DNA from 3 places in the Streptomyces sp. NPDC006879 genome. Region 1 is predicted to be linked to each of the others. Evidence: riboswitches for the same ligand, from Rfam matches in the RefSeq annotation. Region 1 holds a riboswitch; each other region holds the start of a gene.
What was found. Region 1 has a riboswitch for cyclic di-AMP ahead of ACFYMC_RS17010 (M23 family metallopeptidase). Riboswitches for the same ligand answer to the same signal wherever they lie in the genome.
Positions count from the first base shown of each region.

Region 2: it holds a riboswitch for cyclic di-AMP, as region 1 does, so the genes downstream of both, ACFYMC_RS16250 (peptidoglycan DD-metalloendopeptidase family protein) here and ACFYMC_RS17010 (M23 family metallopeptidase) in region 1, are expected to answer to the same signal.
Region 3: it holds a riboswitch for cyclic di-AMP, as region 1 does, so the genes downstream of both, ACFYMC_RS12950 (M23 family metallopeptidase) here and ACFYMC_RS17010 (M23 family metallopeptidase) in region 1, are expected to answer to the same signal.

Region 1 covers NZ_JBIAGC010000020.1:166-9,647, reverse strand. The annotation lists gene ACFYMC_RS17035 (cation acetate symporter) at 1-317, shown strand, start outside; gene ACFYMC_RS17030 (CobW family GTP-binding protein) at 391-1,446, shown strand; gene ACFYMC_RS17025 (DNA topoisomerase (ATP-hydrolyzing) subunit A) at 1,645-4,095, opposite strand; gene ACFYMC_RS17020 (M16 family metallopeptidase) at 4,271-5,614, shown strand; gene ACFYMC_RS17015 (M16 family metallopeptidase) at 5,662-7,029, shown strand; cyclic di-AMP (ydaO/yuaA leader) riboswitch at 7,240-7,398, shown strand; gene ACFYMC_RS17010 (M23 family metallopeptidase) at 7,412-8,206, shown strand; gene ACFYMC_RS17005 (GntR family transcriptional regulator) at 8,353-9,030, shown strand; partial or broken gene ACFYMC_RS17000 (transposase family protein) at 9,153-9,482, opposite strand, start outside.
Region 2 covers NZ_JBIAGC010000018.1:52,571-62,052, forward strand. The annotation lists gene ACFYMC_RS16230 (three-helix bundle dimerization domain-containing protein) at 1-85, shown strand, start outside; gene ACFYMC_RS16235 (MBL fold metallo-hydrolase) at 538-1,818, opposite strand; gene ACFYMC_RS16240 (TetR/AcrR family transcriptional regulator) at 2,171-2,809, shown strand; gene ACFYMC_RS16245 (SGNH/GDSL hydrolase family protein) at 2,970-3,767, opposite strand; gene ACFYMC_RS16250 (peptidoglycan DD-metalloendopeptidase family protein) at 4,090-5,091, opposite strand; cyclic di-AMP (ydaO/yuaA leader) riboswitch at 5,096-5,284, opposite strand; gene ACFYMC_RS16255 (tyrosine-protein phosphatase) at 5,598-6,407, shown strand; gene ACFYMC_RS16260 (aspartate aminotransferase family protein) at 6,512-7,918, opposite strand; gene dxs (1-deoxy-D-xylulose-5-phosphate synthase) at 8,114-9,482, opposite strand, start outside.
Region 3 covers NZ_JBIAGC010000013.1:12,503-21,984, reverse strand. The annotation lists gene ACFYMC_RS12965 (hypothetical protein) at 223-1,029, opposite strand; tRNA gene ACFYMC_RS12960 (tRNA-Met) at 1,479-1,552, shown strand; gene ACFYMC_RS12955 (PP2C family protein-serine/threonine phosphatase) at 1,669-2,883, shown strand; cyclic di-AMP (ydaO/yuaA leader) riboswitch at 3,071-3,204, shown strand; gene ACFYMC_RS12950 (M23 family metallopeptidase) at 3,255-4,397, shown strand; gene ACFYMC_RS12945 (aldo/keto reductase) at 4,448-5,392, shown strand; gene ACFYMC_RS12940 (PrsW family intramembrane metalloprotease) at 5,325-6,314, opposite strand; gene trmB (tRNA (guanosine(46)-N7)-methyltransferase TrmB) at 6,358-7,155, opposite strand; gene lhgO (L-2-hydroxyglutarate oxidase) at 7,220-8,464, opposite strand; gene ACFYMC_RS12925 (sporulation protein) at 8,588-9,482, opposite strand, start outside.

The DNA.
Region 1 (9,482 bases):
CGGCGAACCTCCCCGTCCTGCTGTACTCGCTGTTCTGGCGCGGGTTCACCACTCGCGGTGCGATCTGGTCCGTCTACGGCGGTCTGGTTCCGGCCGTGTTGCTGGTGGTCTTCTCGCCGGTGGTATCCGGTAGTCCCGAAGCGCTCTTCCCCGGAGTGGACTTCCATCTCTTCCCGCTGCAGAACCCCGGCCTGGTTTCCATCCCGGCCGGCTTCCTGGCGGGTTGGATCGGCACGATCACTTCTGCTGAGCCACCGGACGAGGCCAAGCACGCCGAGACGGAGGTACGAGCACTCACGGGTGCGGGCGCGGTCTGATTCCTCCGCGCCCGGGGTCGTGGGGAGGTCCCCTCATATCGTCCGGGGAGCGAGCCGACTACGATCGGCCGGTGTGAACAGGAAGCCCATTCCCGTCGTCTTGCTCTCCGGTTTTCTCGGGTCGGGCAAGACGACGCTGCTCAACCATGTGCTCCGCAGGAGCCGGGGCACCCGGATCGGGGTGGTCGTCAACGACTTCGGTGCGATCGAGATCGACGCGATGACCGTCGCGGGACAGGTCGACTCGATGGTTTCCCTCGGAAACGGTTGTCTGTGCTGCGCGGTTGACGCAAGCGAGTTGGACGCCTACCTCGACAAGCTCGCCGAGCCGGCGCACGGGATCGACGTCATCGTCATCGAGGCGAGCGGGCTGGCGGAGCCTCAGGAGCTGGTACGCATGCTCCTGGCCAGTGAGAATCCTGCCATTGCCTACGGCGGGCTGGTGCAGGTCGTGGACGCAGCTGAGTTCGAGGCCACGCGTGGGCGGCACCCGGAGACCGACCGGCACCTGTCCGTCGCCGACCTGGTGGTCCTCAACAAGACCGACCGGGTGGGAGAGAAGGAGACCGGGCGCATCGAGGAGGTCCTGGAGGGTCTGGCGCCGGGCGTCGCGGTGATCCGAGCCGTGCACGGGCGGATCGCTCCGGAGCTCCTCTTCGACCCCGTGGCCCGAGAGGACACCGGCCAGCGCCAGCTCTCCTTCGAGGACCTCCTTTCGGCGGACGAGGAAGGCCACTGCCTACACGTCCACGAGCAGTACCAGAGTCTCGTCTTCGAAGCCTCCGGTGCGCTCAGCCCGAGACGTCTGATCGACTTCCTGGACGCCCGCCCGGCCGGCTTGTACCGGATCAAGGGCTTCGTGTACTTCGGGGTGCCCGGGTATGTGGAGAAGTACGCCGTGCACGCGGTGGGGCGCTCCCTCCGGTTCGAGCCCACCGCATGGAAGAAGAGCGAGGCCCGGGGGAGCGGACTCGTCCTCATCGGCTCTGGCATCGACGCCGAGGCAGTGCTCGCCGGGCTTGAGGGCTGCCGTGAGGGAACTCCGCAGGACGGCCATCCGGACAGCAAGTGGGGCGTCCTGCGCTACGTGCCCAAGGAGAGCCAACCGGGCGGATCGGACCTGCTCTGAGCGGCGGGCCCAAGGACGCCTCTGAAGGCCCTGGGGCAGAACTCCCGAAGCCCCGCCTGGCTCGCGGTGCCGCGTCCCGCCCCTTCGCCGGGGCGCCCGAGTACGTCCAGTAGTCGGGCGCCGTTCGCTCCTGCGGTGCGGGCCGCCGGGTGCCGCATGCCCTGCCTGGTGGGCAGCCGCACCCTTGGACGTGGGGACCTAGAGTCCCGGACCGGCGACCACGGCGATCGGTTGGGCCAGCGGCGCACCCGAACCGTCGCGACGAGGATCCACCTCCGGCAGCTCCACCGGGGCACCGCTCGCTGTCGCGCCCCTGGCAGGAGAGGCCCCGGCCCACGCCAGCACCAGGGCGTCCTCGCCCTTCAAGAAGCGCTGGCAGCGCACGCCGCCGGTGGCTCGACCCTTGCGTGGATACTGGTCGAACGGGGTCAGCTTGGCCGTGGTGGCCGAGTCGTCCAAGGTGCCGTGGGCACCTGCCACGGTGAACACCATCGCTTCGGCGGCCGGATCGACCGCTGAGAAGTGGATCACCTTGGCGTTCATCGCCAGCTTGATGCCCGCCATGCCGCCGGCCGGGCGGCCCTGGGGGCGGACCTGTGCCGCCTGGTACCTGAGCAGCTGGGCGTCATCGGTGATGAAGACGAGATCCTCCTCGCCCGTACGCAGTTCGACCGCGCCGATGATCCGGTCGCCCTCCTTGAGGGAGATGACCTCCAGCTCCTCCTTGTTTCCCGGGTAGTCCGGAACAACCCGCTTGACCACGCCCTGTTCGGTGCCGAGCGCGAGCCCCTGCGAAGTCTCGTCGAGCGAGGTGAGGCAGATCAACTGCTCGTCCACCTCCAGGGAGAGGAACTCGGACACCTGAGCGCCACCCGCGAGGTTGGGGCCGTGAGCGGTGTCCGGCAGCTGCGGTAGGTCGATCACCGGGAGTCGCAGCAACCGGCCGGTGGAGGTCACCGCACCGACGTCCGCCCGTGCGGTGGCCAGCACCGCGGAAACGATCAGGTCGTGCTTGGCCCGGCGGCCCTCTGCCGCGGGGAGCGGTGCACCCGTGGCGGTGCGCGCCAGCAGCCCCGTGGAGGAGAGCAGGACCCGGCAGGGGTCATCCGCCACCTCCAACGGGACGGCAGTCACCGCCGTGCCTGCGGACTCCAGCAGCACGGTCCGGCGCTCGGTGCCGAACTTCTTCGCCACCGCGGCCAGCTCCGCCGAGACCAGCTTGCGCAGCTCGGAGTCCGAGTCCAGGATTCCGGTCAGCTCGTCGATCTCACCGGTGAGCCGGTCGCGCTCGGACTCAAGCTCGATCCGGTCGAACTTGGTAAGTCGGCGCAGCGGGGTGTCGAGGATGTACTGGGTCTGGACCTCGCTGAGCGAGAAGTGTGAGATCAACCGCTCCTTGGCCTGTGCGGAGTTCTCGCTGGAGCGGATCAGCCGGATGACCTCGTCGATGTCGAGGAGCGCCACCAGCAGCCCCTCGACGAGGTGCAGGCGGTCACGGCGCTTGGTACGGCGGAACTCACTGCGCCGGCGGACCACCTCGAAGCGGTGGTCCAGGTAGACCTCCAGAAGTTCCTTGAGCCCCAGGGTGAGCGGCTGGCCGTCCACCAGGGCGACGTTGTTGATGCCGAAGGACTCCTCCATCGGCGTCAGCTTGTACAGCTGTGCCAGGACGGCCTCGGGGTGGAAACCGTTCTTGATCTCGATGACCAGGCGCAGACCGTGTGCCCGGTCGGTGAGGTCCTTGACGTCCGCGATGCCCTGGAGCTTCTTGGACCCCACGAGATCCTTGATCTTCGCGATGACCTTCTCCGGGCCGACCGTGAAGGGGAGTTCGGTGACGATCAGGCCCTTGCGGCGCGGTGTCACGTCCTCCACCGTCGCCGTGGCCCGGATGCGGAACGTGCCGCGCCCCGACTCGTACGCGTCCTTGATCCCCGAAAGCCCCACGATCCGGCCGCCAGTGGGCAGATCGGGACCGGGAACGAAGCGCATCAGCGCCTCCAGGTCCGCGTTCGGGTACCGGATCAGGTGGCGCGCCGCCGCGATCACTTCGCCCAGGTTGTGCGGCGGCATGTTGGTGGCCATACCGACGGCGATGCCCGAGGCGCCGTTGACCAGGAGGTTCGGGTACGCGGCGGGTAGCGCGACCGGCTCCTTCTCCTGGCCGTCGTAGTTCGGGGCGAAGTCGACGGTGTCCTCGTCGATCGACTCCGTCATCAGCGAGGTCGCGTCGGCCATCCGGCACTCGGTGTAGCGCATGGCGGCCGGTGGGTCGTCGTTTCCGAGCGAACCGAAGTTGCCGTGGCCGTCCACCAGCGGCAGTCGCATCGAGAAGGGCTGCGCCATCCGAACGAGGGCGTCATAGATCGACGCGTCCCCGTGCGGGTGGAGCTTGCCCATCACCTCGCCCACGACGCGCGCGCACTTGACGTAGCCGCGGTCGGGGCGCAGGCCCATCTCGTTCATCTGGTAGACGATGCGCCGGTGTACGGGCTTCATTCCGTCCCGGGCGTCCGGCAGGGCCCGGGAGTAGATCACTGAGTACGCGTACTCAAGGAAGGAGCCCTGCATCTCGTCGACGACGTCAATGTCGAGGATCCTCTCCTCGAAATCCTCCGGCGGCGGGGTCTTCGTGCTGCGGCGGGCCATCGCTGCTGCGGCTCCTCGTGATCTGAGGTCGGGCGGTCCGACGCGGTCCATTGTGGACCGCCCCACCGACAGCTTTGACCCCGACCCGGGTGAGCCGGGAACTTCCCCGGCTGCCTGCGCGCTTGCATACAGTGGCAGGACTTCTCCCGAACGCGATCGAAGGGACCACATGCCCATGGGTCACACGGCCACCGCCGAGGCCGGCTCCGGCGGCCTGACAGCGACAGAGCACCGGCTGGCCAACGGCCTGCGCGTGGTGCTCTCCGAGGACCATCTGACCCCGGTGGCCGCGGTCTGCCTCTGGTACGACGTCGGTTCCCGTCACGAGGTCAAGGGCCGCACCGGTCTGGCTCACCTCTTCGAGCACCTGATGTTCCAGGGTTCGGCGAGCGTCCCCGGTAACGGCCACTTCGAGCTCGTCCAGGGCGCCGGTGGTTCGCTCAACGGCACGACGAGCTTCGAGCGCACCAACTACTTCGAGACCATGCCGACGCACCAGTTGGAGCTCGCGCTCTGGCTGGAGGCGGACCGGATGGGCTCGTTGCTGACCGCCCTGGACGACGAGTCCATGGAGAACCAGCGCGACGTGGTCAAGAACGAGCGCCGCCAGCGCTACGACAACGTCCCCTACGGCACGGCCTTCGAGCGGCTGACCGCGCTGGTGTACCCCGAGGGCCACCCCTACCACCACACGCCGATCGGTTCGATGGCCGATCTCGATGCTGCTTCCCTGGAAGACGCCCGGAACTTCTTCCGGACCTACTACGCCCCCAACAACGCCGTGCTCTCCATCGTCGGCGACATCGACCCCGAGCAGACACTTGCCTGGGTCGAGCAGTACTTCGGCTCGATTCCGGCGCACGGGGGTAAGCAGCCCCCGAGGGATGGCGCACTGCCCGAGGTGATCGGGAAGCAACTGCGCGAGGAGATCGTGGAGGAGGTGCCGGCCCGGGCGCTGATGGCGGCCTACCGCCTGCCGCACGACGGCACTCGGGAGTGTGACGCCGCCGACCTCGCGTTGACGGTCCTGGGGAGCGGGGAGTCCTCCAGGCTGCACAACCGGTTGGTGCGTCGCGACCAGACGGCCGTCGCCGCCGGGTTCGGCCTGCTGCGACTGGCCGGGGCGCCCTCCCTCGGGTGGCTGGACGTCAAGACCTCGGCGGGTGTGGAGGTGCCGGAGATCGAGGCCGCGGTCGACGAAGAGCTGGCGCGGTTCGCGGCGGAGGGCCCGACCGCCGAGGAGATGGAGCGCGCTCAGGCACAGCTGGAGCGCGAATGGCTGGACCGCCTGGGCACGGTGGCCGGTCGGGCCGACGAGCTGTGCCGCTTCGCGGTGCTCTTCGGCGATCCGCAGCTGGCGTTCACCGCGGTACAGCGAGTCCTGGACGTCACCGCCGAGGAGGTCCAGGCGGTGGCCGCGGCGCGGCTGCGCCCGGACAACCGTGGGGTGCTCGTGTACGAGCCGCGCCCGGCGGAGGAGACCGAAGTAGCAGCACAGGCCGAGGGGGCCGACCAGTGAGCGAGCGCGCGATGACCCCGACTGACGAGTCCACCCGGATGACGCAGATGACCTTTCATCCGCAGCCGCGTGCGGGCGAGGCCAAACCGTGGGCGTTTCCCGCCCCTGAGCGGTCCGTCCTGGACAACGGGCTGACCGTGCTGCGCTGCCATCGCCCCGGTCAACAGGTGGTGGCCGTGGAGATCAACCTCGACGCACCGTTGGACGCCGAACCCGAGGGCCTGGACGGGGTGGCCACGATCATGGCGCGGGCCCTGTCGGAGGGTACCGACAAGCACTCCGCCGAGGAGTTCGCAGCCGAGCTGGAGCGCTGCGGGGCCACACTCGACGCGCATGCGGACCACCCCGGTATGCGGGTGTCCCTCGAAGTGCCGGCCTCCCGGCTCTCCAAGGCGATGGGGCTGCTCGCGGAAGCCCTGCGGGCACCGGCCTTCGCGGACGGTGAGGTGGACCGCCTGGTGCGCAACCGCCTGGATGAGATCCCGCACGAGCTGGCCAACCCGGCGCGTCGGGCTGCCAAGGAGCTGTCCCGGCAGCTCTTCCCGGCCACCTCCCGGGTGTCCCGGCCGCGCCAGGGCACCGAGGAGACCGTGGCCCGGATCGATTCGGCGGCCGTGCGTGCCTTCTACGAGGCGCATGTGCGGCCCGCCACGGCGACGGTGGTGGTCGTGGGTGATCTGACGGGTATCGATCTGGAAGCCCTGCTCGCGGAGACTCTCGGTGCCTGGACGGGCGGCAGCGCCGAGCCTCGGACGGCGGAGCCGATGGCCGCGGACGACACCGGGCGGGTGGTCATCGTGGACCGCCCCGGTGCCGTCCAGACGCAGTTGCTGATCGGCCGGACCGGTCCGGACCGGCACGACCGGGTCTGGCCCGCTCAGATCGTGGGCACCTACTGCCTGGGTGGGACGCTCACCTCCCGTCTGGACCGGGTCCTGCGGGAGGAGAAGGGTTACACCTACGGCGTCCGGGCCTTCGGTCAGGTGCTGCGTTCCACCCGGGAGGGCACCGGGGCCTCGTTGCTGGCCATCAGCGGATCCGTTGACACGCCGAACACCGGCCCGGCACTGGCAGATCTCTGGGCCGTGCTGCGCACGCTTGCCTCCGGTGGCCTGACCGATGCCGAGCGGGATGCCGCGGTGCAGAACCTGGTGGGCGTGGCCCCGCTGAAGTTCGAGACGGCCGCGGCCGTCGCGGGCACGTTGGCCGATCAGGTGGAGCAGCACCTCCCGGACGACTACCAGGCGCAGTTGTACCTGCAATTGGCGCGGACGGGCACGGTCGAGGCCACGGCCGCCGCTGTCAGCGCCTTTCCCGTCGACCGGTTGGTGACGGTGCTGGTCGGCGACGCTGCTGAGATCGAGGAGCCGGTACGGGCCCTGGGCCTCGGCGAGGTCACCGTCGTGGCGAACTGACACCCGTACAACTCGGGCGGTCTTCGGGGGTCCTGGCGGTTCATCTGCCAGGACCCCATTCCTTTCGCTCTGTCCGGTTTGGTAGTGGTGGTGACGCCTTAGGGGTGTGGCGTACGCAACAAAATATCGTGTCCGTTTGGTGATCTGGTCGTGATCCGCCTAGCGTCAGTCCCGCTGTTCGTCGGCTGTAAACGCCGCATCCGCGGCACCGGACAGCGATCGCCGAGTCCCCGTCAGGCGTGAGCCTGGGGAGCCGGGGACCCATTCGTCCCTGGGGTGAATCGGCCCGCCTCGACCAGAGGTGGACCGTAGGAGACCTTCCTGCTCCGAACCCGTCAGCTAACCCGGTAGGCGAGAAGGAAGGAAAGGACCACCCTCTTTCATGGCGACTGCCACCGGTAAGCACCGCGGTTCCAGCCGTACCTCCCGCCGAACGGCGAATATCGCGAGCATCGCCACCCTGGCCACCGCCGGTGTCGTGGGCACGCTGGCCGCTCCGGCCCTCGCCGCTTCCGAGGGGCCCCAGCAGGGTGTCAGCGCCGAGGACACCGGCTTGAACGCCGTAGTGGTGGCCGACTCCCTGTCCGGCGAGATCGAGACTCAGGCCGCGGCCCAGGAGCATGCAGCCGAACTCGCCGCCGCCAAGGCCGCGGCCGAGGCGGAGGCCAAGCAGCGGGCGGAGGAGGCCCGCGAGCGCGCTGAGGCCGCCGCCAAGGCCGAACGGGAGGCGAAGGAGCGTGCGGCCCGCGAGGCCGAGCGGCAGCGCCTGTTGACCTTCGTCTCGCCTGTGGCCGGCTCCTATGTCAGCACCTCCTACAAGGCCGGCGGTGCCATGTGGTCCTCTGGTAGCCACACGGGCATCGACTTCCATGCTGCTTCCGGTACCGAGGTCCGCTCGGTGGGGCTCGGCACCGTCGTCGAGGCCGGCTGGGGCGGGGCGTACGGCAATAACGTGGTGATCAAGATGCACGACGGCACCTACACCCAGTACGGGCACCTGCTGTCCATCAAGGTGTCGGTGGGACAGCGCGTCACTCCCGGGGACCAAATAGGACTCTCCGGTTCCACGGGCAACTCCAGCGGCCCGCACCTTCACTTCGAGGCTCGTACCGGAGTTGACTACGGGTCGGACATCGACCCGATCTCCTACCTGCGCTCGCGCGGCGTCCAGCTCTGACGTCCCCGCAACTGTGCGAAGGCCCCGGCGTATTGCCGGGGCCTTCGCCGTTCCAAGAGATGCTCATGGATTCTTGAACCTCATCTGTAATAAAGCCGTGCTGCAATAGAGTCGCGAACAGCAGGCAATAGGGCGGAGGTTCGGATATGCGCGTTCCCGCGCACGCGGTGTGCACGGCCATCCGGGACGACATCGTCACGGGTGTCTTCGAGCCCGGGAGCCGGCTCACCGAGGAACTCCTCGCCCGCCGCTACGGGGTGTCGCGCGTGCCGGTCAGGGAGGCGTTGCGCACGCTGGAGTCGGAGGGGTTCGTCACCACGCGTCGCCATGCCGGTGCCTGCGTGTCCGAACCCACTGCGCAGGAGGCGGCGGACGTGTTGGAGACGCGCGTGCTGTTGGAGCCGTTGGGGGCGGCGCGTGCGGCGCAGCGGCGCACCGAGGCCCACCTGAAGGTGCTGCGCGGGCTGGTGCGGCTGGGGCAGGAGAGGGCGCGGCGGGGGGAGGGGGAGGACCTGCGTTCGTTGGGTGGCTGGTTCCACGACACGCTCACGCAGGCCTCGGGGAGTGCGGGGTTGATCTCCTTGCTGACGCAGCTGCGGCACAAGATCACCTGGATGTACACGGTGGAGGCACCTGCCCGGCCGGTGGACTCCTGGGCTGAGCACGGGGCCATCGTGGACGCCGTGGCCCGCGGTGACGCGGCGCGCGCCCGCGCGCTGACCACCCTGCACGCGGAGCGTGCCGCCCGTGCTCACCGACTCCGTCCGGCGGTGCCCGTGAGTTCTTCGCAACATTCTGTAAACATTTCCGGCGTCCGGAATTAACGGCTGCCGTATACGACAGCTGGTGTCTTTTCCCGTAGTTCGTGCGGCTGGTTTTGCCCCGTGTGGAACGGTGAATTCGCCAGAGGTTCCCGGTTCTCCGCGGCATTGAGCCTTTTCCATCTTCACTCTGAGCTGGTCAGATGAAGGGTGAGGATGGCCTGGATGAGGCTGGTGATCCGGGTGGTCGAGCACCGCAGTTTGCGGAGGAGTCGCCAGGACTTGAGGGTGGCGACGGCCTGTTCGACGAGGGCCCGGATCTTCGCGTGGGACCGGTTGACCGCCTGCTGGCCTGCGGAGAGGGTGTCCCACCGTCCCCAGCACGGGGTGCGGACCGTGCCGCCGGCGCCTCGGTATGCCTTGTCGGCCCAGCACGGGATGTCTGCTTCGGTGAGGGCGTCGACGATGCCGTGTTCGCGGGCCGCGCGGACGTCGTGGACGGCGCCGGGCAGGGC
Region 2 (9,482 bases), on a different contig from region 1:
GGTGCGTACCTACCTGCCCGTGCTCGTGGAGCGCCGGGCCAAGGACCTGCTGTCCCCCAGGGAATCGGGCGGACACGACTCCTGACCCACGGCACGTGGGCGCGGGGCCTGTGGGGAGGACACCACGACTGCTGGCCCCACGCACCCATGCCGTGTTGGTGGCAGCCCGTGCTGACCGAAATCCATGCGCGAACGCCCTCACCCGCAAGAGGGGCGGCCGTCGGGACGCACCTCGTACGCCTGACGTGACAGTGGTCGGCGGTGGCCGTGAGCCCCGGACCGGGCCTTGCCGACGCGCCCCGGCACGGGCCCGCACGCACCACTCATGAGCGGGCGCGGTTCGACTGCCCCGCGCGGAGCCGAGATGTCCGGTTCATCGCGAGACGCTGCCGCAGCGTGGCGGCGGCCCGGACCGTCCGCGGCGAGCTTCCCCCCTCCTGACCTTGAAGGCCCGGGTCGGGGAGGGCAGCGAGCCCCTCCCCGGCCCTGCCCCCTGTGGCACCGGGCCCTCGGGGGCAGCGGCACTGGCGGCGCCCCTCAGCGGGAGGCCGCAGGCGCCGGGTCCCCTCTGCCGTCGTCCGATGTGCTCGGGCTGGCCGCGGCGTCGGCCACCACCGAAGAGGCCGCCTCTACGGCGCCGGCGATCGAGTCGGTCAAAGGCTCGGGCTCCGGCGAGCCGGCCGCAGACCCGCCGACGGCGAACGGGCGCCACCAAGGCTCGTGCGGAACCCGCTTCGCGGACGGCTCGAAGGGCTCTCCGGGCAGCGGCAGGGCGAGCGAGGCACCGGCGCGTTCGGCGGCCTCGACGCTGCCCTCTCCCGGCTCCGACCAGGGGTGCGGGGCGAGGTTGAAGGTGCCCCAGTGGATGGGGAGCATGGTGCCGATCGGCATGCCGCCCTGCAGGTCGAGGTGGGCGCGCATCCCCTCTTGCGGGGTCATGTGGATGTCGGGCCAGTACTCGCTGTACGCCCCGATCTGGATCATCGTCGCATCGAACGGCCCGTGGGCAGCGCCGATCTCCTTGAAGCCCTCGAAGTAGCCCGTGTCGCCGCTGTGGTAGATCCGGTGCTGGTCGCCGGCCACCACCCAGGAAGCCCACAGGGTGTGCTGTTGGTTGCGCAGGCCGCGGCCACAGAAGTGACGTGCCGGGGTGGCGGTGAGCCGCAGCCCGGCGATCTCGGTGTCCTCCTGCCAGTCCAACTCGCGCAGTCGATCGGCTGACACCCCCCAGCGTTCGAGGTGGGCACCGACGCCCAGCGGAACGGCGAACACCGTGTCCGTGCTGGCCAGCGCCTCGATGGTGGGCATGTCCAGGTGGTCGTAGTGGTCATGGGAGATCACCACGGCGTCCACGGGCCCCAAGGACGCCAGTGGCACCGGGACCGGATGGAGCCGCTTGGGGCCGGCGAAGGGGAACGGGGAACAGCGCTCGCCCCAGACCGGGTCGAAGAGCACTCGACGCCCGTCGATCTCCGCGAGCACACTGCTGTGCCCCATCCAGGTCAGGCGCAGGCCGCTGGCCGGTGGTCGCGCAAGATCGGCCAGGGTGGTGGGGTGCACCGGGATCGGGGCGGCCGGGACCCGACGGATCCGTTGCTCCTTGTGGAAGTAGATCTTGGCGAACTCGACCATGGATCCGGATGGTCGGTTACGGGTGCCCTGCGGGTTCTGGAAGACGCCGTCGGCGAAGTTCGGTGAGCGGCGGATCCGCTCCATCCGCTGGCCGGAGGGGTCCGCGCCGAATGCGGCGGGCCGCCGGGAGCGCAGTGCGGGGCGCAGGTCGCGCAGGCCGGGGAGGGAGGGACGGGGGCCGGTCACGGAGCCTCCTGTGAGGGGGTGGACTGGAGGTTTCAATCTTGCCAACGTGCAGGTCCTCCGCAGGATTCCCGCGCCTTGTGCCGCAGACTGGGGGGACGGAGCGGGATCTGGGGCTTCGACCCCCTTTTTTGACAGGTCCGGCTCGGTCTTCGGATACTGCCATTGCTGAACTACCGTTCAGTAATGTATTCGAGGAGTCAACAACCTTGACCACCCCTCACGAGCCCTCTCCGGGGCAGACGGCGTTCGCCCGGGTCAGCGCGGAAACCGACGGGCCACGCCGGTCTGCCGCCCGGGCCAAGGCCGACCTCCGCCCCCTCGGCAACCCCGCTACAGCGCCCCGGGCCCGCTCATGAGCGAGCCGCAACTACCGCGCCCCCGCGTACGCCTGGCAGCGACGGAACGACGTGAGGAACTCCTGCGGGCCGCGGTCGCCCTGATCGAGGCCCGGGGTGTGGTCGCCCTGCGGGTATCGGACGTGGCCTCCGCCGCGGGGGCCAGCAACGCACTGGTGCTCTACCACTTCGCGTCGAAGGAACGACTTGTCGCAGCCGCGTTCGAATACGCCGCCCAGGAGGACCTGGCACACCTGCGCCGCATCCTGACCCGCCGCACCTGTGCCGTACGAAGGCTGCGCGCAGCCGTGCGGTGGTACGCGCCGACCGGACGCGCCCGCGGCTGGCGACTGTGGATCGAGGGCTGGGTGGCCGCCCAACACGAGCCCGCACTACGGGAGGTGGCCCGCGAGCTGGACCGCCAGTGGAAGATGGCCCTGGCCGGGGTGATCTCCGAGGGGGACGAGAACGGCGAGTTCAGTTGCGCGGATCCGGCTGCCGCGGCGCTACGGCTGACCGCGCTGCTGGACGGTCTGGCCGTCCAGCTGACGGCATACGGAAGCGGCGACCTCACGCGCACCGAGGCCCGCCAGTGGGTGGACGAGGCCTTGGCCCACGAACTCTCTCTGGACCCGGCCGCCCTGGTGACCCGCTGAGCACCTGCCCACCCCTCCTGGGTCCCGCGCAAGAACGAGCGACGCCGCCTGCCCCCGAAGGACCCCCGGGAGAACCGACGACAGGCTCCGCACCGGTCCCTAGCGGCTGGGCACGACGCCGGTTCGAACCGCCGAGAGCCGACCGCCCCGCGGAGGTGCCTTACAGCGGCAGCAGGTCCGGACGCTTCGCCTCGACGTGGTCACCGCTGGATTCGCCGCGCAGTCGGCGACCGATCCACGGGACGAGGTGCTCTCGGGCCCAGTGGATGTTGTCGCGCGTGGCCTCCGCGGAGCCGCGCGGGCGCAGCGGTGGCCAGGGCTGGTCGGGATCAGTGGGCACGTCGAGGCCGAGGACCTGGGCGGCGCGCAGGGCCACCCTGGTGTGCCCCTCGGGCGACAGGTGCAGCCGGTCGCCGTCCCAGGCCCGCCGGTCCTGGACGGACTTCAACGACCAGAGGTCGAGGACCGGGCAGCCGTGCCGGTCCGCGATGGCCCGCACGTGGGCGGTGTAGGTGGCGACCTTCCCGCGCAGGTGGCGCAGGACGGGTACCCCCCTGGTATCGAAGCCCGTGGTGATCATGACCGTACCGACCGCGGACGTCAGATCGGCCACGGCCCGCTCGAAACGTTCGGCCACCAGGTCCGGATCGCTGCCGGGGCGGATGATGTCGTTGCCGCCGCCACAGAAGCTGACCAGATCGGGGGCAAGTTCCCGCGCTCGGGGGACCTGTTCCTCGACGATCTGGTCGAGCAGACGCCCGCGGACGGCGAGGTTCGCGTAGCGGAACTCACCTTCCGGGCGGCGGTCGGCGAGCAGCACGGCCAGGCGGTCCGCCCAACCGAGGAAACCTCCGTCGGGTCCAGGATCGCCCACGCCCTCGGTGAAGCTGTCGCCGATGGCCACGTAGGAGGTGGTCGCCGTCAGAGCGGATACGGAGAACCCCCCGGAAGGGGGCAGCTGGGCCGGTGTTACCGGTGAAGTCGGGGGTGTTGAGTCGCCTGCCACGAGGAACCATCCTTCACCGTGACATGTGACCTACGCGACCGTAGGGAGGGCTTGACGGGGCGTGATCTGTACCACCCGGTCTGTTTCGGGGAACGATCGCCGGCCGGGAACCCCCCTCCGGGCCCCGGCCGACCGGCCCTGCTGCCAGGCGTGCGGCGCCGGCCGACACCCCCTTTGGAGCCCCACCGACGTTCACCCGCGGTACCAGCTGGTACCGCGGGCTCACGGGGGACCGCGGTGCACCACGTTCGGACGCGGCGGCCCGCACTCCGCCTTAAATGCTCACGCCCTTGCTCCGCAGATAGGCGAGCGGGTCGACGTCGGAGCCATAACCCACTCCGGTGCGGATCTCGAAGTGCAGGTGCGGGCCGGTGGAGTTGCCCGTGGAACCGGACAGCCCTATCTGCTGACCGCCGGAGACGGTCTGACCGGCGGAGACCGCCAGGGAGGAAAGGTGGGCGTACTGCGAGTAGCGGCCGTCCTCGTGGCGGATGACCACTTCGTTGCCGTAGGCGCCGGCCCAGCCCGCCGAGACCACGGTGCCGGCACCCACGGCCTTGACGCTGGTTCCGGTGCCCACCGCGAAGTCAACACCCGTGTGATAGCCGCTGGACCACATGCCGCCGGCCAGGTGGTAGGGCGTGGTGATGGAGGCACTGACGGGGGCCGTGAATCCCCCGGCGGTGGCAGTGCTGGCCGCAGGGTTGGCAGCAGTGGACTCCTTGGATGTGGTGGCCTTCGGCGCAGCCGCACGCTCGTTGGAGCGCGTGGCGCGCCCGGCGGAGTCCGCCTGGCCGGAGGAAGGCGCCGCCTGCTGTGCGGGGGCGGTGGAGCCGGCCCGAGAGGGACGCGAGGATTCGGTGGAGCCGCCCGCCTTCGCGTGTAGCGTGAGCTTCAGACCCGGGTGGATCAGCGAGGGGTTATCCCCCACCGCCTCACGGTTGTCGGCGTAGAGCCGCTCCCAGCCACCCCGCACGTGCTCCGCCTGGGCGATCTTGGACAGGTAGTCACCGACGGCGACGGTGTACGTCCTGGTGGGGGCGGACTTGGGCGCCGCAGCAGGAGTCGCTTTGACCTGCTGCTGGGCCGGGGACTGCGCGGGCAGTTGCACGGCATGAGCGCCCGTCGCGGCGCTCTGACCGGCGGCCTGCGCGCCCGTGGCACCGAGCAGTGGCAGAGCCAGGGCGGCTCCGCCGGTTCCGGCGACGGCTATGCCGCGGGACACCGGACGGGCCAGGCCGGTCTTGGGGCGACGGTGCTTACCCTTTGCGGGCATGGCGAATTCCTCTCCGGCGCCTGCGAGGTGAGCTGTCGGGTTCGAGCTGGAGATGCCCGGTCGCCGGAGGCGACTTCACCCCAAGCCTTTCCTGAAAGATCAAGAAAGGCACTTACCTGGTTCCCCCGCTCCTGCCGCGCGAATGAGTCGGATGCGGTTCCCGAGTGGCGGCAGGATTCGGCGGTCCACCCGGATCGATGGTGAAGATAATCCAGTCGGAGCCCTGGTAACAAGCCATGAATTCCCCTTTGGATTAGGAGAAATGATTCATCGCCGGAATTACCGTCACCCTCCGTCTATTGCCGGAGGCCAACAACCCACCGGACAAGGCGATTCACCCACACCGGCCCGCCACGTACGGTCACCGTTATGATCCTGCTCACGGGGAACGGCGCCCCAGCGCCGATACATCTGTCGTACGGGGGTGGAAACTTGACGCCAAGCACTCCAATTCGGACAGATGCACCATCTCGCCCGTACCGGATCATCCAACACAAGGAGACTTCGTGCCCCAGCAGATACCGCCCCCGCCGGCCGAAGCGGAGCCGGAGCTCGCCGGAGTGCGCAACTTCCGAGACGTGGGCGGACTTCCCACCGTTAGCGGGCATCACGTGCAGATCGGGCAACTATTCCGAAGCGGGCATCTCGCCCATGCCACCCCAAGCGATGCGGAGTTCCTGAGCTCCCTCGGTCTGCACACCATCTTCGACTTCCGCAACGAGGCGGACCGCGCCCTCGACGGGCTCGACGTCGAACTCGCCGGCGTACGGAACGTCAACATCCCCCTCACCGATCCGGCGGACGGCTCGGAGTTCTGGCAGTTGGTGCGCGAAGGCGACCTGGTCCAGTTGCGCAAGATCCTGGGTGCGGGCAGGGCAGCGGAACGGATGTCCCATTCGTACCGCGAGATCATCTCGCAGCGCACCGCCGAGCACAGCCGAGTGGTGCACGCACTGGCCACGGACAGCGTTCCGGCCCTGATGCACTGCGCCGCGGGCAAGGACCGCGCCGGCCTCTCGATCGCGGTGACGCTCATGGCGCTGGGCGTGGAGCGGGACGCCATCGAGGCCGACTACCTCAAGTCCAACGCCCCTCACCGCCGCTACCGGGTCAGCACCCAGAGCCTCGCCCCGACGGCCCGCAGCGCGGAGGTCACAGAACTCCTGAGCCCGCTCTTCGAAGCCCGGGCGGAGTACCTGCACGCCGCCTTCGACACGATCGAGGACATCTGGGGCACCATCGACCGCTACCTGCATCAGGGGCTGGGCCTGGCCCCAGCGACGCTGGAGGGGCTGCGCGGGCGCCTCCTGCACTGATCCCGGCGCCCCACAGGCACAGCGGAACCGTGGCGCCAACAGCCCCTCGGCACCATCACGCGGGCCGGACCGATGCCCCCTGCCCGACCGTCGGGGGCATCGGATCAGCGCCCGCTGACCGCCTGCTTGACCAGGGTTCGGCCGAAGTCCCACATCAGCCCGCCACCATCGTGCGCCTCGTCCATGACGGCCCGGAAAGCAAGGACGAACCTCTCGACGTCCGCCTCGTTGATGACGAGCGGTGGAATCAGCTTGATCACTTCGAGGTGGTCGCCGGATACCTGCGTCAGGATCTGGTGCTTCTGCAGGAGCGGGACGACGACCATCTGTGCGAAGAGCCCTCGTCGCGCCGCCTGGAGCATCGCCCACCGGCTGCGCAACCGGATCGAGTTCGGCCGACCGAACTCGATCCCGATCATCAGTCCACGACCGCGGACCTCGTGCAACAGCTCGTACTCGGAACTCAGTGCTGCCAACCGGTCGCGCAGCAGATCGCCGACAGCCCGGGCGTGGGCGACGACCTCTTCGCTCTCCAGGACGGAGAGCACCGCCAGTCCGGCCGCCATCGCCTGGGCGTTGGACCCGAAGCTGGCCGAGTGGACCAGGACCCGGTCCATGGAGGAGTACACCTTCTTGAAGATCCAGTCCTTGCCCAGGGTCGCCCCCACCGGCACGTACCCGCCCGAGAGGGCCTTCGCCACGCAGACCAGGTCCGGTTCCACACCCTCCTCGTGCTGGTAGGCGTAGAAGTCGCCAGTGCGCCCGAGTCCGGTCTGCACCTCGTCCGCGATCAACAACGCCTTGTGGCGCCGCAGCAACTCCTGGGCCCCGCGCAGGAATCCGGGGGGAGCTGCGTGCACGCCCTTGCCCTGAACCGGTTCGACGATCAGCGCGGCCACATCACCGTGCCGCAGCTCGCGCTCCAGTGCGGCCAGGTCCCCCAGGGCGATCGCGGTGTCGGGCAGCAGGGGGGCGAAACCATCCCGGAAGCCATCTTCACCGTTGACCGAGAGCGAGCCGGCGGTGAGCCCGTGGAAGGCGTGCGCGCAGTAGAGCACCCGAGGGCGACCGGTGGCGTAGCGGGCGAACTTCAACGCCGTCTCCACGGCTTCGGTGCCGCTGTTGCCGAAGAAGACGCGGTCCAGGTGCGGGCTGTGAGCGAGTAGGCGTTCGGCCAGCAAGCCGGGCAACGGCGGGCAGTCAAAGCGGGTGAGGTCGGCCAGCGAGGCGTCCAGTACGTCGTGCAGGGCCTGACGGACCACCGGGTGGTGGCGCCCGAGACCCATCACCCCGAAGCCGGCGAGCATGTCCAGGTAGTCCCGGCCTTCGGCGTCCCAGAAGTGTGCGCCCCGCGCCCGGACGTACTCCTTGTCGAAGCCGATGGTGTGGAGCATCCGGGGAAGCTGGTGGTTCAGGTGTTGCGCGTGCAGCGCGTAGCGTTCGCCGCCCCGGGCGGCGAGCAGGGCCCGCAGGTCGAAGGCCGTGGACGCGCCGGGCTCTCCCAGTGTCATCGGGATCCCTCCGTGGATGCCCCGGCCTTCAGACCGGGTGGGTAACGGACTCTTGTGGAGCAGGAGAAGGTCGGAGCCCGGCCGGATTGATCCGGTGGCCGCCCCCAGCCGACCGGCCCTCCCTGCCCCGGCTGGACCTGCTGGCGGCGGAGCTGAGGAGGTTCACCCGTCGAGCAGCAGAAGCGCCCGAACACGTCATGTGCCGCGCTCCCCCGCACCCTCAAGGGCGACGCTGATCCGCCCCGCGATCTCCACTGGGGTGAGACCGACGTCGGCGAGGACCTCGCCACGTTTGGCATGGGCGAGGAACTCCTCGGGAATGCCGAAATTGCGCAGTGGTACGTCCTGACCGGCATCCCGCAGCGCCTGCCCGACCGCGACGCCGACACCAGCGGTACGGCAGTTGTCCTCGACCACCGCCACGAGTCGGTGGCGGGCCGCGAGCGGGACCAGCGCGGGGTCGAGCGGCTTGACCCAGCGCGGATCGACCACGGTGACGCCGGTGCCCCGCTCCGCCAACAGCTCCGCCGCCGCGAGTGCCACGGGGGCCATCACTCCGACGGACACCACGAGGACGTCCGGGACGGAACCACGGCGCAGGAGGTCCATCTGGCCGGCCCGGCCGCTCGCCGGCAGGTCCTTGCCGACCGTTTCCTTGGGGAAGCGCAACACGGTGGGCGCGTCCGTCACCTCCACCGCCTCGCGCAGTTGTACGCGCAGTTGGGTGGCGTCCCGCGGAGCCGCGATCCGCAGACCGGGCACCACCTGGAGCAGCGAGAGGTCCCACATGCCGTTGTGGGAGGGGCCGTCGGCGCCGGTGACCCCCGCCCGGTCGAGGACGAAGGTCACCCCGCAGCGATGCAGAGCCACGTCCATCAGGAGCTGGTCGAAGGCCCGGTTGAGGAAGGTGGCGTAGAGGGCGACCACCGGATGCAGGCCGGCGGTCGCCAGGGCAGCGGCCGAGGTCACCGCGTGCTGTTCGGCGATGCCCACGTCCCACACGCGGTCGGGGAACCGTGCGGCGAACTCGCCCAGGCCCACGGGGTGCAGCATGGCCGCGGTCACCGCCACCAGGTCGGGTCGTTCGGCGCCGAGCGACAGCATCTCCGCGCCGAAGACCTCCGTCCAGGAGGGCCCCGCGGCGGGTTCGAGCGGCGCGCAGGTGTACGGGTCCATCACCCCGATGGCGTGGAAGCGGTCCTTCTCGTGTTCCAGCGCCGGGGTGTGGCCGCGACCCTTCTCGGTCAGGCAGTGCACGACGACCGGTCCGTGGAAGCGCTTGGCGCGCCGGAGGGCTGCTTCCACGGACCGGATGTCGTGTCCGTCCACCGGGCCCAGGTACTTCAGCCCCAGGTCCTCGAAGAGGCCTTGTGGAGCGACAGCGTCCTTCAACCCCTTCTTCGCTCCGTGCAGGGATTCGTACAGCGGTCCGCCGACCACCGGAGCGCTTTGGATCAGGTCCCTCGCCTCGGCGAGGAACCGTTCGTATCCGTCGGTGGCGCGCAGCACGCAGAGCCGGTCGGCCAGTGCTCCGACGGTCGGGCCGTAGGAGCGCCCGTTGTCG
Region 3 (9,482 bases), on a different contig from region 1:
CGTCCTCTGACCTGCGCCTCAGCGCCCCATCCGGTTTCGACCGGGTGGGGTGCTTCGCCGTTGCCGGGACGGGCGTTGGTCGGATGCGAGCCCGGGATGAGTGAGGCGGTACGAACAACTCGCCGCTGGGCCAGCCTCACCGCGGCCCTGCGGTCGCCGGGCCGCGGAGGGCAGGGCGAGGGGCGTCGTGCCGTGGCGCAGGCGGGTGGGCGCCACAGTGGATCAGCGCGTTGTCTGTTTCAGGAGAGCGGAGAGCGGACGTCGGGGGAGGCTTCCGAGCCCCATGACGCGATAGCCGGCACCACCGTTGTCGAGTCTGATGCTTCCCGGCTGCCCTTCGGACACCCAGTCCACCGTGATGGAGAAGCGCACGTCTCCCCGAACTGACGGGAACTGAAGTTCGAGCTGCTCCGGATCCTTGGCTGAGACCTTGAACGGGAAGCCGGGGTTCCGCAGCTGACTGCCATCGGCCCGGTGGATGACCGCCGGCTTCACTGATACGGGCCGACTGGCCAGGTCGACGTCAAAGGGCCGTACGTCGATCCCGCCGCCGCAATCCTCCGCGTCGATGACCTGCCCCGTGCTCGGGACGGGTCTGGCGGAGATCACGTCAACGCGCAGGTCCGTCACCACGATGCTCTGGTCGCTCTTGGCCTGCAAAGTGACCGGAGCGGAGACGACCATGCCCCATCGTGGGTCCGCCACGGGCACGCCCCCGGACCTGAGCGCGCCGGGCTCCACCCTCAGTTCGGAGGTGCTCCCTGCCCAGTAGCGAGGGACGCAACCGTCCGGCCCGCTGGAGTACGCCTTCAGGCTCGGCGGCTCCGCGAACAGGCCGGAGAGCCAACCCAATCCCCCGGGAACCACGGCGGCGACCATGACCATGATGGCGGGGAACACCACGGCCGTTACCCAAGCCCTCTTGTCCTTCAGCGGTGAGCCGCCTTCACCGCCGGGCTGATCGTGCTGGAGGCCGCGCAGTCTGCGCGCGGCCGGACTGGTCGCCCGCCTCGGGCGCGGTCCTGTCATGGGCGTCCCTCCCTGGTCGGTCCGGGAGGCAGACTTCAGCCGATCACGGCGACGGCCACCCCGTGGTGCCGGTTGCATCGGCTGGCATTGTGTCAGTCGATGTCGCACGCCGCTGCCCGTACCGCCCGCTGTCCGCCGCACGGTGCCTCCATGGCCCAGGGGGTGCCCCGACATTCCGGCGTGGGTCCGTCGGTTCCGGTCCTGCGACCTCGGCTCCGGGGGCAGGACCGGGCGGAGGATCCGGGGGTCGCAGGACCCTCGTCGTGCCGGTCACCAGTCGGCTCGGAGTGGCCATGGCGGGGGCCTGATGTGGGCTCGGACGCCGGCGGACGGGCGTCGCCGTTGACTGGTTCGATCACCCGCGCGCACGGGTCACGGCGGATCCGGCGCCCGGTCCGGGCAGGCTGGTAAGAAGCACTCCGGAGATGCCGTAAGCTTGTGTTCAACGACGCGGGGTGGAGCAGCTCGGTAGCTCGCTGGGCTCATAACCCAGAGGTCGCAGGTTCAAATCCTGTCCCCGCTACTTGAAGACCAGGGCCCGAATCCATCTGATGGATTCGGGCCCTGGTCGTATCCGGAGGTACTCCGATCGGCGGGCCAGCGCTCGCTGGCCCGCCGCGCTGGGCACAGCCTGGACTCATGGCGGGGCAGCCGGTGGGCCACACAGCGGATGCAGCGGGTGCGGACACCAGGCTGGGTGCCACCCGGCGTTTCGTACGGCTGCTACCGCCGCTGTTGATCTGCTTCGGCCTGCTCTTCGCCGTGCTCACACCCGCCGACTTCACCGGTTCCCCCTTCTTCTCCGCTGCTCCGCTGGTGGCCGCTCCCTTCTTCGGGATGGGTGCCACCTTGATCACGGGCGGGACGGCTTGGGGCATCTTGGTGCTCCTCCACCTGCATCAGGGCAGCGCTCTGCGAATGGAGGCGGTCACCGAGCTCCTCACGGTGCTGACCGTCGCCGCTCTGGCGGTGCTCATCAACCGGGTGGTGCGCCGTGGTGACCGGCAGTTGGCCTCGGCCCGCGGGGTGGCGGAGGTCGCGCAGCGGGCCGTCCTGCCGAAGCCGGCGGAGCGGTTGGGTGGCCTGGAGGTGGCCGCGAGGTACGAGGCGGCGCATGCGGACGCGTTCATCGGCGGGGATCTGTACGCCGTGCAGGAGACACCGTTCGGCGTCCGGCTCGCGGTCGGTGACGTGCGGGGCAAGGGCCTGGACGCGGTGGAGGTGGTCGCCGTGGTCATCGGCGCCTTCCGGGAGGCCGCGGAACAGGAACCCGACCTTCAGGGGGTGGCGCGGAGGCTGGAGCGGGCGTTGGTCAGGGAGCGGGCGCGGTACTCGGAGTCGGAGGCCGCCGAGGGCTTCACCACGTGTGTGCTGGCGGAGGTGCCGCGGGAGGAGCTGGTGGTGCGGTTGCTCAACCGTGGCCATCCGGAACCGCTCCTGCTCTACGCCGACGGACGGTTGGACCGTCTGGCACCCGAGGAGCCGGCGCTGCCGCTCGGCCTGGGGGAGTTGGCGCCGTTGCCGGGCCGGGTGGTGGAGTGGCCCTTCCCCGCTGGGGCGATGTTGCTGCTCCATACCGACGGCCTGACGGAGGCTCGTGATGCTGGGGGAGTCTTCTACGATCCGGCCGAGCGGCTGCGGGGTCGGATCTTTCCGGGGCCGGACGGGCTGCTCTCCGCGTTGATCTCCGATGTGCGGCGGCACACCGGTGGTGGGACCACGGACGACCTCGCGTTGCTCGCCGTGGGGAGGCCGGGTGCGGGGCAGCCGGTCAAGCGGCGGACGGTCGCTGTGGTGGCTGGTGATGAAGGGGGTCGGTCCGGACCGACCCCAGGGCAGCGCTGGAAGCGGTGAGTCCGCTCTGCTTTGGGGGATTTGATCCCGCGCTTCGCACACTCCGTAGCCGCCTCGAACCTCTTCGCATTCCAGGGTGACTTCGGGTCAAACCTCATTCTGGTTACGGCTTGGAATCAACCCCTTGCTTCTATTAACGTTCGATAACGCAGCGCGGTTGTCTCAGCCGTCGCAAGAGACGGCACCGTGCGCGTGCGCGCCGAATCCCACAGGGGAACCGGGGAACCACCAACTTGGGGTGAATCGGGTCGTACTGGCCTGTAGGAGACCTTCCTGCTCCGAACCCGTCAGCTAACCCGGTAGGCGAGAAGGAAGGGAAGGACCGCCTCGTGTCGTCCAACTGGTCTGCCTCCGCCGCTGCCGAGGCGCTCATGACTCCCCCGTCCGCGGAGCCCGTAGCGGTCGGAGAGCTCGTCGCCCGTGACGGGATCGGCGAGGAGGGCGGCGTCGAACTCGGGGCTGGCGCCTGGGGCGAGTGGAGCCCGACCGAGGACTCGGTCCGCCCCGTCCGGGGGCGTCACCGGGTGGTCAAGCAGCGCGGCAGCCTGGTGCGGAGTTCCACCGTTCTCGGGGTGGGCGTCATCGCGGCAGTGGGTGCCGGCGGCATAGCCACTGCCCAGGACAAGCCGCCGGTGTCCATATCGCTGCCCACGGTGGGCGACCTGATCGGCGGCACCGGCCTGGGTAAGGACGAGGACCACGCGGGCGGGGCGACCCGGGCCGAGGGCGCCCTTGAGGAGCGTGCGGCGAGTGGCCAGCAGGCGCCTGCCGTGGTGGAGGCTCCGCTGACGATGGCCGGGGTCACCGTCGAGCAGGCGGCGGCGGGACAGAGCGATGCGGGCGAGGTGTTGCGTGCCCGGATCCTGCAGCAGGCCGAGCAGCAGGAGGACTCGGCTGCGGCTGCGGCTGAGGCGGCTGCCGCGGAGGCCGCGGCGGAGGCTGCCGCGGAAGAGGCCGAGCAGCAGCGCCAGGAGGCCGAGGCCAAGGCGGAGGCCGAGCGCCAGGAGGCCGAGCGCAAGGAGGCCGAGCGCAAGGAGGCTGAGGCGAAGGCCAAGGCGGAAGCCGAAGCCAAGGCGAGGGCCGAAGCGGAGAGGCAGGCCAAGTCGGCCAAGGCGGCCTCGGGTTACTCCCTGCCGACGTCCGCCTACACGCTCACCGCCCACTACGGCACGGCGGGCTCCATGTGGTCCTCCGGCCACCACACCGGCCTCGACTTCGCCGCCCCGACGGGGACCCCGGTCAAGGCGGTGCACGGGGGGAAGATCACCTCGGCCGGTTGGTCCGGTGCGTACGGGTACCGCATCGTGCTCCAACTGCCGGACGGGACCGAGGTCTGGTACTGCCACCTGTCCTCGATGTCGGTGACCGGCGGCAGCGTGGGCGCCGGCGAGACCATCGGCCGGGTGGGTGCCACCGGAAACGTCACGGGCCCGCATCTCCACCTCGAGGTCCGGGTCGGCGGCTCCACCAATGATCCGCTGGCCTGGTTGCGGGGCAAGGGACTGAGGGTCTGACTTCGCCGGCGGTCGGAATACGAGTGATCCGTTGGAAGTTGAGTGATCATATGACCACACTTCGCCAGCTTGGCTCCTCCGACCTCCACGTCTTCCCGCTCGCCCTCGGCGGCAACGTCTTCGGCTGGACCGCAGACCGTGAACAGTCCTTCGCCGTCCTCGACGCCTACGCCGCCGCCGGCGGCAACTTCGTCGACACCGCTGACGTCTACTCCTCGTGGGTGCCCGGCAACGCGGGCGGGGAATCCGAGCGGATCATCGGGGAGTGGCTGGCCGCCCGCGGGAACCGCGCGGAGGTCGTCGTCGCCACCAAAGTCGGCGCGCACCCCCAGTACACGGGACTGGCGGCGAGCACCATCAAGGCAGGCGCGGAGGAGTCGCTGCGCCGCCTGGGCACCGACTACATCGACCTCTACTACACGCACTTCGACGACCCCTCCGTGCCGGTGGAAGAGATCATCGGCGCCCTCGATCTGCTGGTGAAGGAGGGCAAGGTCCGCGCGATCGCCGCCTCCAACCTGAGCGCCGAGCGCCTCGCCGAGTCCCTGGCCTTCTCCGAGCGTGAGGGACTCGCCCGGTACGTGGCCCTGCAGCCGCACTACAACCTGGTTTCCCGAGACACCTACGAGGGCCCGCTCGCCGAGACGGCCGCCCGCTTCGGCTTGGCCGCCGCGCCCTACTACGCGCTGGCCTCCGGTTTCCTCACCGGCAAGTACCGCCCGGGCGCCGAGGTCGACTCGGCCCGCGCCGAAGGTGCCGGCAAGCACCTTTCCACTGAGCGGGGGCGACGTGTGCTCGCCGCCTTGGACGGGATCGCCGAGACCCGCGGCGTCGAGATCGCCACGGTGGCCCTCGCCTGGCTGGCGGCCCAGCCCACCGTCGTGGCGCCGATCGCCAGCGCCCGCACCGTCGAACAGCTCCCGGCGCTCATCGCGGTGGCGGAACTGCGGCTGACGGAAGGGGAGCTGGACGCGCTGACGGCAGCCTCCGCGTGACGTCCAGTCGGGTCACCGTTCCGACCGCGGCCACCGCGGTCGGAACGCCGGTCTCCAACTGCTCCGCGCACCCGTCCCGGAACCAGAGGGCAAGCCAGCTCAGCAGCGCCAGCGCCGGCAGTATGAACAACACGTACACGGCGTAGAAGCCGTACTCGCCCAGTACCGAGGAGCCGTTCCACACCGCGTGCACCCCCATCGCCAGGGCCACGCCCAGCAGGGGGGCCGCGGTCCGGCGAACGAGAGGGGCCGTCGCCCACAAGGCGGCGCACCCGAACCCGATGCCGGTGAGCACGGTGAACAGGGGATGGGCGAAAGGGGAGACGACGATCCGTACGAAGAAGGTCGCGGCGGTCAGCGAGGCCAGAACCGCCGGAGCGGTGCCGGTCGGCACCTGATCGAGGTCCTCGGTGAACGCGTTGCCGAGGTAGAGGATGTTCTCGGTAAAGGCGAACCCGGTAGCGGTGAGCCCCGCGAGCACCACCCCGTCGAGGATCCCGGACAGCTGGGTCCGGCAGAAGAGGAACAGCAGGAGGAGGGCCGAGCCCTTTGCGATCTCCTCGACCACGGGTGCCACGGCGAGCGAGCCGAGGTGGTCGGCGCTCTCCGGGTCGGAGACCATCGAGGCTATCCAGCGGGTCGCGTAGCCGTTGGCCAGCAGCGAGATCAGCGCGGCGGCGCAGGCGCCCCAGCTGAAAGCGAACAGCCGGCTCGGCCAGAGCCCTGGCCGCCCGCTGCGGTCGAGCCAGCGGAAGGCCAGGACCAGCAGCGGGACCGGCGGCATGGAGAGCCCCAGCCCGACCAGGAAGCCCTCGGTGCCGGTCCGCTCCCGCACCAGCACCGCCATGACCGTGCCGGCAGTGGCCAGCAGGAGGATCAGGGCGCCCGCACGGGGGGACGGGAGGGACGGACGGAAGTACACCCTGTGACTCTAACGAGCCGAGCGGGCACGGGGGGTGACGTCTTCAGTTCTCGATGCGACGGAACAGCAAGTCGTGTACGACGTGCCCCTTGTCGAGGCCCTGGCCTTCGAAGCGGGTCAGTGGGCGCGAGGCGGGACGTGGCGCGTAGCCGCCTTCCGGCTGGGTGTTCTCGAAATCGGGGTGCGCACTGAGCACCTCCAGCATCTGCTCCGCGTAGGGCTCCCAGTCCGTGGCGCAGTGCAGGATTGCGCCGGGGGCGAGTCTGGTGGCGGCCAGGGTGAGGAACTCGGCCTGGATCAGCCTGCGTTTGTGGTGGCGCTTCTTGGGCCACGGGTCGGGGAAGTACACCCGAAGGCCCGCCAGAGAGGCGGCTGGCAGCTGTTCCCTCAGCAAGATGACCGCGTCGCCGTTGCCGACTCGTACGTTGCGCAGGCCCATCCGTTCGGCGAGGCCGAGGAGGTTGCCCTGCCCGGGGGTGTGCACGTCGACGGCGAGGATCCCGGTGCCCGGGTCATCGGCCGCCATCTGTGCGGTGGCTTCGCCCATGCCGAAGCCGATCTCGACCACCACGGGCAGGCCATCGAACATCTGATTGAGATCGAGTACCTTCCGGCCGTCGATGTCGAAGCCCCAGGTGCCCCACAGGCGGCGCAGTGCGTCCTCCTGGCCGGCGGTCACCCGACTCCGGCGCGGCTGGAAGCTACGGATCCGACGTTCGTGGTGGGAACCGGCCGGGTCGGGCGCGGGCCCGTCTGGGAAGCGCGGCTCGGTACGCCAACGCGGCGGTTGGTACGCGGACTCCGCGTCCGGCTGGGGCTGGGGGTTTCGAAGCTCAGACACAATGAGCCGATTCTATGGCGCTCCACGCAGACGAGCGGCCTGGGCCGCCGGCGGGGGCAGGGCCTCAGACGTCCTGTAGCGCGCGCAGCGCTCGCTGGGCGACCTCGCGGCCGATCGGCAGGGAGGCCGTCGCCGCCGGCGAGGGAGCGTTGAGGACGTGGACGGCGCGCGGAGTCTGTTCGATCAGGAAGTCGTCCGCCAGGGTGCCGTCGCGCAGCACCGCCTGCGCCCTGACTCCCGCGGCGGCCGGCTGGAGGTCTGCCTCCGTGACGGCGGGCAGCAGTCGCTGGACGGCCTGGGTGAAGGCGTGTTTGGACAGGGAGCGGTGCAGCTCGCCCGCTCCGTACCGCCAGTGCCTGCGGGCGATCTGCCACGAACCCGGCCAGCTCAGCGAAGTGGCCAGGTCGCGCGGGCTGACCGCGCCCCAGCCGTAGCCTTCGCGGGCCAGCGCCGGGACCGCGTTCGGCCCGACGTGGACGCCGCCGCCGATGCCCCGCGTCAGGTGCACGCCGAGGAAGGGGAAGGCCGGGTCGGGCACCGGGTAGACCAGACCGCGCACCAGGTCGGGTCGGGCCAGGTCGAAGTACTCACCGCGGAAGGGCACGATCCGCATGCCCGGGTCGTCGCCGGCCAGCCGCGCGATGCGGTCACAGTGCAGGCCCGCGCAGTTGACCAGGACCTTCGCCCGTACGACCCGCCCGTCGGCGGTGCCGACGGCGATCCCGGAGGGTCGGCGGCTGATCCTGGTGACCTCGGCGCCGTAGAGCACCTCGGCCGCCGAGCTCTCCGCGAGCTGAGCGGTGACCTGTCCGTAGTCACAGATGCCGGTGGTCGCCACGTGGATGGCCGCGACGCCACTCACCCAGGGCTCGTACTCGGCGAGCTGGGAGCGCCCGAGCTCCCGGACCGGGATGCCGTTCTCCCGGCCCCGCTGCACAAGGCCGTGCAGCCGGGGCAGCTCGGAGCGGTCGGTGGCGACGATGACCTTGCCGGTGACCTCGTGGGCTATCCCGTGCTCAGCGCAGAACTTCACCATCTCCGCGGCACCCTGCACGGCGAAGCGCGCCTTCAGCGAACCGGGCCGGTAGTAGATCCCGCTGTGGATCACCCCGCTGTTGCGCCCTGTCTGGTGGCGTGCCGGGCCCGACTCCTTCTCCAAGACGACCACCCGGGTGCCCGGTGTCAGCCGGGACAGTGCGTAGGCCGTCGACAGTCCGACGATGCCCCCGCCGATCACCAGCACGTCACAGTCGAGCGCGGCTCCCGCGAACCTGGCGCGCGCCTCGACCTGACTCGTACTCCGCCCCACGCCCCGCCTCGCTCGCGTCCTGTGGCGCGTCACCGCACCCACCTCCCACCCCGATACTGCACCCGCCCACTGACAATGCCCACAGGACGGAACCCCAACCGGCCAGCAGCCACCGGTGGGTGCTCACCCGGGGGCGGTCGCCGCCAACAGCGGCCTCGCCCGCTCGCGCAGTTCCACCACCCGCGGCTCGTCCCCATAAGGCTCCAGACGGTGTAGCAGGTCCCGCACGTACTCGGTGGTGCGGGCCGAGGAGATCCGGCCGGCCACCTCCACCGCCCGGGTGCCGGCCGCGCACGCCGCGTCCAGGTTGCCCGACTCCAACTCCGCGACCGCGCTCACCACCAGTCGCAGACCGTGCGAGCGCACGTACTCCTCGGTGGGGCGGGACAGCGCCTGCTCGGTGAAGCGCCGCACCTGCCGGGGCAGCCTCAGGTCCCGGTAGCACTCCGCGGCGTCCGCGGCGAAGCGGTCGTACGAGTAGAAGCCCAGCCAGGACGGGTCGGGGTCGCCCGCCCGGGAACGCTCCAGCCAGCTCTCGGCGGCCCGCAGGGCCGCGCCGGCGGCCTGGGAGTCGCCGGCCTTGGCGTGCGCCCGGGCCTCTACCAGTCGGAAGAAGCTCATGGTGCGTGCGGTGGCGAGCCCCCGGTTGCGTTCCACCGCGGCCTGGGCGAGGTCCACGCCCTCTTCGGCGAACTCCCGGTAGGTGGCCTGGAGCGACATGGAGGCCAGGACGTAACCGCCGAGCGGTACGTCGGCCGCGGCCCGGGCCAGCCGCAGGGCCTGGATGTAGTAGCGCTGGGCGGCTTCCTGCTGGCCGGTGTCGAAGGCCATCCAGCCGGCGAGGCGGGTGAGTTCGGCGGTGGCCCCGAACAGCGCCCGTCCCACCTCGTCCGTGTAGGAGCCGAGCAGCAGGGGTGCCGCGTCCACCCGGAGGCATTCAGGGACCATCGAGGAGCGCCAGTCGCCCCCGCCGTACTTGGAGTCCCAGCGCCGGGCGTCCTCGGCGGCCTCGCGGAGT